One region of the Halalkalibacterium halodurans genome, then DNA from elsewhere that is predicted to be linked to it. Evidence: riboswitches for the same ligand, from Rfam matches in the RefSeq annotation. Region 1 holds a riboswitch; the other holds the start of a gene.
What was found. A riboswitch is a leader RNA that binds a small molecule or an ion and turns the genes downstream of it on or off. The one in region 1 is predicted to bind cobalamin.
Positions count from the first base shown of each region.

Region 2: linked by a shared signal. The riboswitch ahead of cobT (nicotinate-nucleotide--dimethylbenzimidazole phosphoribosyltransferase) and the one ahead of FED51_RS02815 (ribonucleoside-diphosphate reductase subunit alpha) in region 1 are both predicted to bind cobalamin.

Region 1 covers NZ_CP040441.1:564,556-568,772, reverse strand. Annotated here, with positions in the region: gene FED51_RS02820 (ribonucleotide-diphosphate reductase subunit beta) at 1-535, opposite strand, end outside; gene FED51_RS02815 (ribonucleoside-diphosphate reductase subunit alpha) at 550-2,730, opposite strand; cobalamin riboswitch at 2,886-3,082, opposite strand; gene FED51_RS02810 (shikimate kinase) at 3,305-3,856, opposite strand; gene FED51_RS02805 (restriction endonuclease) at 3,876-4,217, opposite strand, start outside.
Region 2 covers NZ_CP040441.1:315,902-320,118, forward strand. Annotated here, with positions in the region: gene FED51_RS01670 (ABC transporter ATP-binding protein) at 1-300, shown strand, start outside; gene FED51_RS01675 (VOC family protein) at 444-824, opposite strand; gene FED51_RS01680 (PhzF family phenazine biosynthesis protein) at 923-1,720, opposite strand; cobalamin riboswitch at 1,952-2,121, shown strand; gene cobT (nicotinate-nucleotide--dimethylbenzimidazole phosphoribosyltransferase) at 2,206-3,279, shown strand; gene FED51_RS01690 (ABC transporter ATP-binding protein) at 3,638-4,217, shown strand, end outside.

The DNA of each region.
Region 1 (4,217 bases):
CAATTGATTCGAGAAATGTTTTCGGTGTTGGATTGTCCACAAACTTCTCGTATCCATCTATGATGAATTCATTGCGCTCCTTCAATACGTCGTCATGCTTCCAATATTCAAAGATCTCATCTTGCGTCGCTTTCGGTACTAAGCTGGACAAGACATATGAGTAACTTTGGTTATGGACGACCTCTTGGAAGGAGAGAACGCTCATCAGGGCGGCAAGACTGGAATCTGTTAAATATTCTGCTGCTCGCATTGAATAGTCGGTCTGTACGCTATCTAAAAACGCTAGCAACCCAATGATTTTTTTGAACGCCTCTTGTTCCGTTTCCGTAAGAGTAGGAAACTGCTTGGCATCATGGCTCATATTGATTTCAAATGGTGTCCAAAAGTTAGCGAGCATATTTTTATAGAGAGGGTACGCCCACGAGAAGCGGACGTCATCCCAGTTTAACACGTTTGAGCTCTTACCGTTTAAAATGCCTGTTGATGCATTGGATGCGGTTGTATCATAAATTTTTCGTTTCTGTAACTGCTCCATTTTGAAAATCCTCCTTAGCTTGCGCAGCTTTCACAATCTTCTATCTCCATTGAAGTGGAACGTAGGTAGTACGTAGTCTTCAATCCTTCTTTCCAAGCAAGTAAGTGGAGCTCCAGCAGTTCTTTCGCACGAATCGTATTGGACACATAGAGGTTAAACGAAATTGATTGATCGACATGTCGCTGACGGGCTCCATTTTGGCGAATGCTCCACGTTTGGTCAATATGGTACGCAGATTTATAATACCATGTCGTCTCTGGCGAAAGGTCTGGCGCCGTCACTGGAATGCGATAGTTTTTCTTTTCTTCCACATACGTCTTTTGAAAGATCGGGTCAATGGAGGCCGTCGTTCCGCCAATTAACGCTGTCGTCGCATTTGGAGCAACTGCAAGTAAGTATCCGTTACGCAGTCCTTTTTCTTTTACTTGTTCTGCAAGCTCTGTCCACTTGTCAGTTGTATACTGACGCCGCTCAAAATACTCACCGGTCTCCCAGTCTGATCCGGCAAACATCGGGTACGCTCCCTTTTCCTCTGCCAATTTCATGCTTGCTTGAATGGTTAAATAGTTAATCGTTTCGTATAGTTCATCTGCATAGCGAATCGCTTCCTCCGATTCCCACGCAATTCCTTTTTTCGCAAGGAGGTGGTGCCAGCCGTACGTCCCAAGGCCGATCGCACGGTATTTTTGGTTCGTTTGCTCCGCTTGCTTCACCTCGATACGGTTCACATCAATCACGTTATCGAGCATCCGTACTTGAATTGGTATGAGCCTTTCAAGCACATCGTCTTCGACTACACGAGCAAGAGACAAGGAACTTAAATTACACACGACATAATCGCCTGGTTGCTTCGTAATTAAAATTTTTCCGTCTTCTGTTTTTTCCTCTACAACTGTCGTAGGACTCATATTTTGAATGATTTCCGTACAAAGGTTCGAACCATAGACCATGCCTTCATGCTTGTTTGGATTCATGCGATTTGCTTCATCGCGGTAATACATGAATGGGCTTCCTGTTTCAAGCTGGGAAATCATAATTCGTTTCATGATTTCGATCGCTGGTACTTCTGTTCGGCTTAAATCTGGGTTGTTTACACACGCTTCATAACGCTCGCGGAACGTCCCGCTCCCCTTTTGCTCGTCATAGCTGTCCTCAAGAGAAAAGCCCATTTTCTGACGGATTTCGTGTGGATCAAACAAATACCAATTGTCTCTAGCTTCCACTGCCTCCATAAATAAATCTGGAAGGCTAACGGCCGTGAACAAATCGTGTGTTCGCTGACGCTCGTCTCCGTTATTCAGTTTCGCATCAAGGAAAGAAAAGATGTCTTTATGCCAAATGTCTAGGTAAACGGCAATCGCTCCTTGTCGTTGACCTAGTTGATCAACGCTCACCGCCACATTGTTTAACTGTTTCATCCATGGCAAAACACCCGATGACACATTTTGATAATTTTTAATCGACGATCCTTTGGCACGAATTTTTCCTAGGTAAATCCCGAGCCCACCACCACTTTTACTGACGGTCGCAGCATCAGTACAACTATCAAAAATGCCTCGCAAACTATCATCCACTGTATCAATGAAACAACTGGAGAGTTGCCCTACCGCTTTTCCTGCGTTAGCAAATGTCGGTGTCGCCACTGTCATATAGAGGTTTGAGAGAGCCCAATAGGCTTCCTTCACTAACGAAAGACGCTGGCTATTTACTTCTTTTTTCATGAGAGACATAGCAATGACCATAAAGCGTTCCTGTGGTAATTCCATCAACGTCCGATCATATAGTCGGGCAAGGTATCTGTCCGCTAATGTTTTTAAGCCAATGTATGTAAACAGCTCGTCCTTTTCTTGATTCAAATGCTCTCCGAGTTCATTGATCTCCTCTTTTGTATAACGATTAAGCAGATCCTTTTCATAAATTCCTTTGTCTACAAGTACTTCAATTAGTTCGTAAAACTGTGTATATGGTTTCGCCAGCCCTCGTTGCTCTTTGACGCTGTTGTACAGCTCTTCCAAATAAATACGTGCAGTAATAAACGTCCACTCCGGCTGTTCGGCGGAGATTTCATCCATCGCCTTCATTCGCATCGATTCAAGCGAAGCCCCTTGAGAAAGAACATCCTCTACCTCTAGTTGCGGAAACCTTTCTTTCAGTCGCTCTTGCCAGTGGAGCTCCTTGTTAATCGTCATCGTCATCTTATTTCCTCCCTATCAATCCAAATAAAAAACCTTCCTTCGAGAGAAAGGCTTGAAACGACAGTACAATACACAAGCGTGTCCCCCTCCCTTTCAGTCGGAATACACGCACTGCCTTATACTTGCCGCTTCACATGCTCAACCCCCGAAGATGCGAAACTTGTGGAAGTAAGGCAGGTCTCCTGACTCGTGCTTTACCTACTTAGAAGCCTTCCCATACATTTCTCAAGAAGTAGAGGATGTACAGTGGCAAATCGTTCCGTTCGTAGCACTCACAGTTGCGGGGACAGCTCCGGATTTGCACCAGATTCCCTTTTAAGCCGCTTCGGGCACCTTACCGTCCATAAACACTAGATATTGTAATGTTTAATTGCTTTTGACTCTATATATTGTATGGTAAAGAACATACATCGGAAATGCAAGGAAAATTTTCTAACCGATTTATGAACAAATTGGAACCTGAGACGAACCCTTTGCTAGGTCTGGTTTACAGTTAATATCATTAATTTGGTTTCGCAGATTAGTGATTTGCTGAACGCTTATTACCCATGCATAGATTTGTATAATTAATCATTTATGATCCGTAAATTTCCCACCCTAACTTGATCACTTCTTCTAGATAGGATACTATCTCTGCTACCTCTCGGCCATCTGTTTCTACTTGAAAGCTATTCTTTTGATAGGTCGGTTGCCGCTTCGTAAAGAGCTGTTCCATTTCTTCTACTTTTTTGTCTTGTAGAACGGGGCGATTGTCTATTAATACATTTAACCGTTCCTTCCATAAGGACCAAGACAAATCTAAATAAATGACGATGCAATGGTCGAGACACGCAGTGCGAATCGCATCTTGCATGTAGGCGCCGCCGCCTAACGAGATCACTTTAAGTGATGTATTCGTACAATAATCAATTGTCATTTCCCGTTCAATTTTACGGAACGCTTCTTCACCCTTCAAGCGAAAAATATCGGAAATCTTCATTTTCCATGTTTTTTCAATTTCCTGATCGACGTCAATAAAATCACGAAATAACCGCTTAGCCAGCTGTTCCCCAACGGATGTTTTCCCTACCCCCATAAAACCAATCAACACAATGTTCCGCTCTCTAACCGATGGAATTCGCTTCATGTATCTTTCCCTCTTTCTCTTACCCACTTCGTTTGAAGAATGACGATGGCTTTTTATAATAAAACTCTCCACTTCGGATCACTTGCTGATCTTGTTCAGGATAAACATAGCTATCCTCTGGTGTCGTTTTGATCTTTTCAGGTGGTGCTTCTATGACATCCTGAGCCTGCTTCATTTGCTCTCGTTTAAAGAGAGCGATAATTTCCTGTAAAGCTTCCCGCTCAATCAGCTTAACTTCAGCGGCCGACGCTAGACGCCTGCACGGATCCGAGATCGTTTCCGTTGACGTAATGACGATTGCCTTTTCCGCTTGATAGTAAACTTTAGCGGTAAAAACTTCTTGGATCGCCTTCACTCCGAG
Region 2 (4,217 bases), 250 kb from region 1:
CGTACATTCAAACAACAAAAGAAAAAGGAAGTGTTAGAAAAAGTCGGTCTCTTTAACAAACTAAATAAAAAAGTCCACTCGCTATCAGGAGGGGAACAACAACGTGTGGCTATTGCACGCCTCTTGTTACGGCCGTGCGACTTGTTGTTAGCTGATGAGCCAACAGGATCACTTGATATGGCTAACCGCAATGTCATTCTTGATTTGTTATGCCAATTGAACCAAGAAGGAATGACGATTGTGATCGTTACCCATGATCCTGAAGTTGCCGACCGATGCGATCGGGTAATCACCCTTTAAGGAAAAGTCACTACAGGGATTAACCATGCCTTTATGGCGTTCTCCTATAGAAATGCACGTTTTTATAGGAGAACGGTTAAGCCGGGAATATCAATGCAGCACGGTAATCAAGAACGATGCTCCATTAAAGGGCGCGATATTTTTTACACAGTCAATTCTAAGAAGTTGCCTTCAGGATCCTCTATCACACTCTCATAATAGCCGTCCCCAGTAACACGAGGACCATTAACAAGGCGGTAACCGTCATTGTGTAAGCGGCCTGTCATCTGATTGACGGCCTCCTTGCTCCCCAGAGAAATGGCAATATGAGCCCAACCCATCCGATCGTCCTGATCCGGCTTATCGATACCTGACTGACACATAATCTCTAAACGTGCACCCCCGTCAAACGTTAGAAAGTAAGATTCAAATTTCTTATCTTTATTATGATACTTTGAGTTTGCATGTCCATTAAAGTACTTAACATAAAATGTTTTCATAGCTTCTAAATCTTTGACCCAGATTGCTACATGCTCTATTTTCATCTCACTGTCACTCCTCTAATGTTGCACTATTTTTACCTTTTTTAAATTCTTGCGGATGATTAAATCATCTCATCATTCATGGATGAATAGGTTACGAGTTAAAGGAGGAGCTCACTTCTCAATACTGTGATGGCTTGCCCTAATAAGAAAACTCTATCATGTTGCAATTTGATTTTTAGGATGCCTCCTCTTTTAGAAGCCTGATAGGCAAGAAATTCGTTTTTGTTTAATTTTTCTTGCCAGTATGGACCTAGACAACAATGGGCTGACCCTGTAACAGGATCCTCGTTCACACCTACCGCTGGAAAGAAGCATCTTGAAATAAAATCGTATTCAGTTGATGTCGATTTGCTTGTTACAATGATTCCTCTAGTATCGATTTGTTCTAATAGTGAAAAATTAGGATTTAATTCTTTTAACCTTTGTTCAGAGTCTATTTCAATTAAATAATCAAATCGGTTTCGGCCAACATATAACGGTTGAATGCCTAATCCATCAATCAGTTCATTAGGATACACATTTTCCTGTTTTGGTTGTTCAGATGGGAAATCTAATTCGATCCATTCGCCGCGTTTACTAGCAGTAAGTATTCCGCTTTTAGTATAAAATGTAATGGGCTGTTCCGCGCTTATGTGATCCAGTTCCCATAAAATACGGGCACTTGCCAGAGTCGCATGTCCACACAAATCGACCTCTGTATTTGGTGTAAACCACCTCAATGAGTATCCATCTTGATAAGGGTGGAGGAAAGCAGTCTCGGATAAATTCATTTCCGAAGCAACATGCTGCATCCAAATATCATCTCGTGAAGTAGGAAGAACACAGACGGCTGCTGGATTCCCTTTAAAAGCTTGATTTGTAAAAGCGTCTACTACATAAATAGGGGTTGTCATCATCTAAATTCTCCCTCTTACGATTTTTAACCACTCTTTAAATTTTACCAAAAGATTAAACGAAGCGGAAAGGCTTTTCCTTCCAAGGTTGAGAATGATGTAAAATCGACAGAAGTTAATTAGCAAGATAAGTGAATAGAAGGTTTATTGAGTATTCCAGAACTGGGGACTATTTGCTAATGTGACGGATTGTTAACCGAATGATTTTATGATTTAATTGTAGTGTAGTAATACAGTTTAATAGGCTTCTTAGGTGCCTCATTTGTAGGAGAATAGGGAAGTTTTAAAACGACGCGGAGCCCGCCACTGTAGTCGAGGAGCTGCTACAATACCACTGGGAAACTGGGAAGGTGTAGCATGCGATGAATCGGAGCCAGGAGACCTGCCTAAGAAGATGCGCTGTCATTGATGAGGCATGGCATACCCTCAGCTTATTTAAGCTGGGGTTTTTTGTGTGGTCGGGAGTTACCATCAAAGGAGGAAGGATCATGCAAAAAGTAAAGGAAACGATTGGTTCAATCAATGGGTTGGACACAAAAGCACAGCAACAAATGGAACAACATTTAAACACTCTGACGAAACCTTTGGGGAGTTTAGGTTTATTAGAATCATTGGCGATTAAAATAGCGGGCATTACGGGTCACACCCAGCCTGAAATTGATCCTGCCACCGTAATCGTAATGGCGGCAGACCATGGCGTAGCCGCTGAAGGCGTTTCAGCTTATCCATCAGAAGTTACTCAGCAAATGGTTCATAATTTCATTACAGGTGGGGCAGCGATCAATGTGTTGTCACGTGTCTCAAATGCCTCGGTACAGGTTGTTGATATTGGTGTCAATGGCACGTTGCAGCTTCCGGGTTTAATCAACAAAAACGTACGCCATGGAACAAATAATATGGCGCAAGGCCCCTCCATGGAAAGAGAAGAAGCCATTGCTGCGATAGAGGTAGGGATCGATGTTGCACAGGCAGCTATACAGAATGGAGCTAAGTTGCTAGCGCTTGGGGAGATGGGAATCGGAAATACTACGGCAAGCAGTGCGATGCTCGCTGCACTCGAGCAGGTACCGGTGGAGCAAATCGTTGGTTTTGGGACAGGTCTAAGTCATGAAGGAAAAGAAAAAAAGGTCGCTGTGATCAAGCGGGCCATTGAAGTCAACCAGCCCAACGCAGCAGATCCGATTGACGTTTTAGCCAAAGTAGGGGGATTAGAAATAGCAGGTCTTGCAGGGATTGTACTAGGCGCAGCAGCATGGCGAATCCCTGTTTTAGTCGACGGTTTCATCACGGCTGTGGCTACCCTAACAGCGGTTCGAATCGCACCCCTATGTGTGCATTATTTGATTGCATCCCACCAATCAGTGGAGCCTGGTCATGTCTGTGTGAACAAACTTTTAGGCTTAACACCACTCGTCAATCTAAATCTTCGTCTTGGGGAAGGAAGCGGGACGGCCATTGCCCTTCCGATTGTAAGGTCAGCCATCCGAATTGCACGTGAAATGGCGACATTTGAGCAAGCTGGTGTGTCTGGTGCCATTGAGGATGTTGGCAAGGAGCAGTAGAAACAGTCATCGTTGGGATGGCTAGGCCGTATTCCTTCTTTACAGGTACCGACTCTCTCTAATCAACGTGGGGTGACGATTAATACATTAGAAGTTGTCACTTGAAGGGTCGTTTTAAAATCGAATGATTCGAGCAGATATGCTTAAAAGAATGGTCTCTTAGGACAGGATGTCTCTATGAGGCCGTTTTTTTATTGTAAGCTCTATAGCGTAAATCTTTAAGAATATTAGATCAACCCTTCCGTTTTCCTTACATTAGGTGTAAGTGTTTTTCGTCTGTCATACTGGTTAAAATGTGAATAGCTCCATCCGGTGGATGATGATTTCCGAAAATGATGATAGAAAAGGGGAGTTTCACATGGCCAGTCACGGAAAATTACTAGAGGTTCAAGACTTACAAAAAAACTACGGAAAGAAAAACAATCTAACAAAAGCGTTAAAGGGTGTTAATTTTGACATTCTCCCAGGAGAATTCTTAGGAATCATGGGTCCAAGTGGCTCTGGCAAAACGACATTATTAAACTGCATTGCTACGATTATTAAACCCACCTCGGGACGTGTTCTTTTACATGGAAAAAACATCAGTGCGTTTGATAGTAAGGATTTAGCGAAGTATCGTGGCAGTCGAATCGGGTATTTGTTTCAAGACTTTGAATTGCTGGATAATCTAACGGGACAAGAAAATATCCTATTACCATTAGCCATTCATGGAGTGGATTTTACAAAAGCGCGTGTGAAGTTAGATGAGCTGGCAAGTATTTTAGATATTGCAGATATTCTTCATAAATTCCCATCTCAGATGTCTGGTGGGCAAAAGCAGAGGGTCGCCGCCGCGCGTTGTTTGATTTCTGATCCAGATATCGTTCTGGCGGACGAACCGACAGGGGCATTGGACACACGCTCCGCAAGAACGTTAATGACGAAGTTGGAGAGTATTA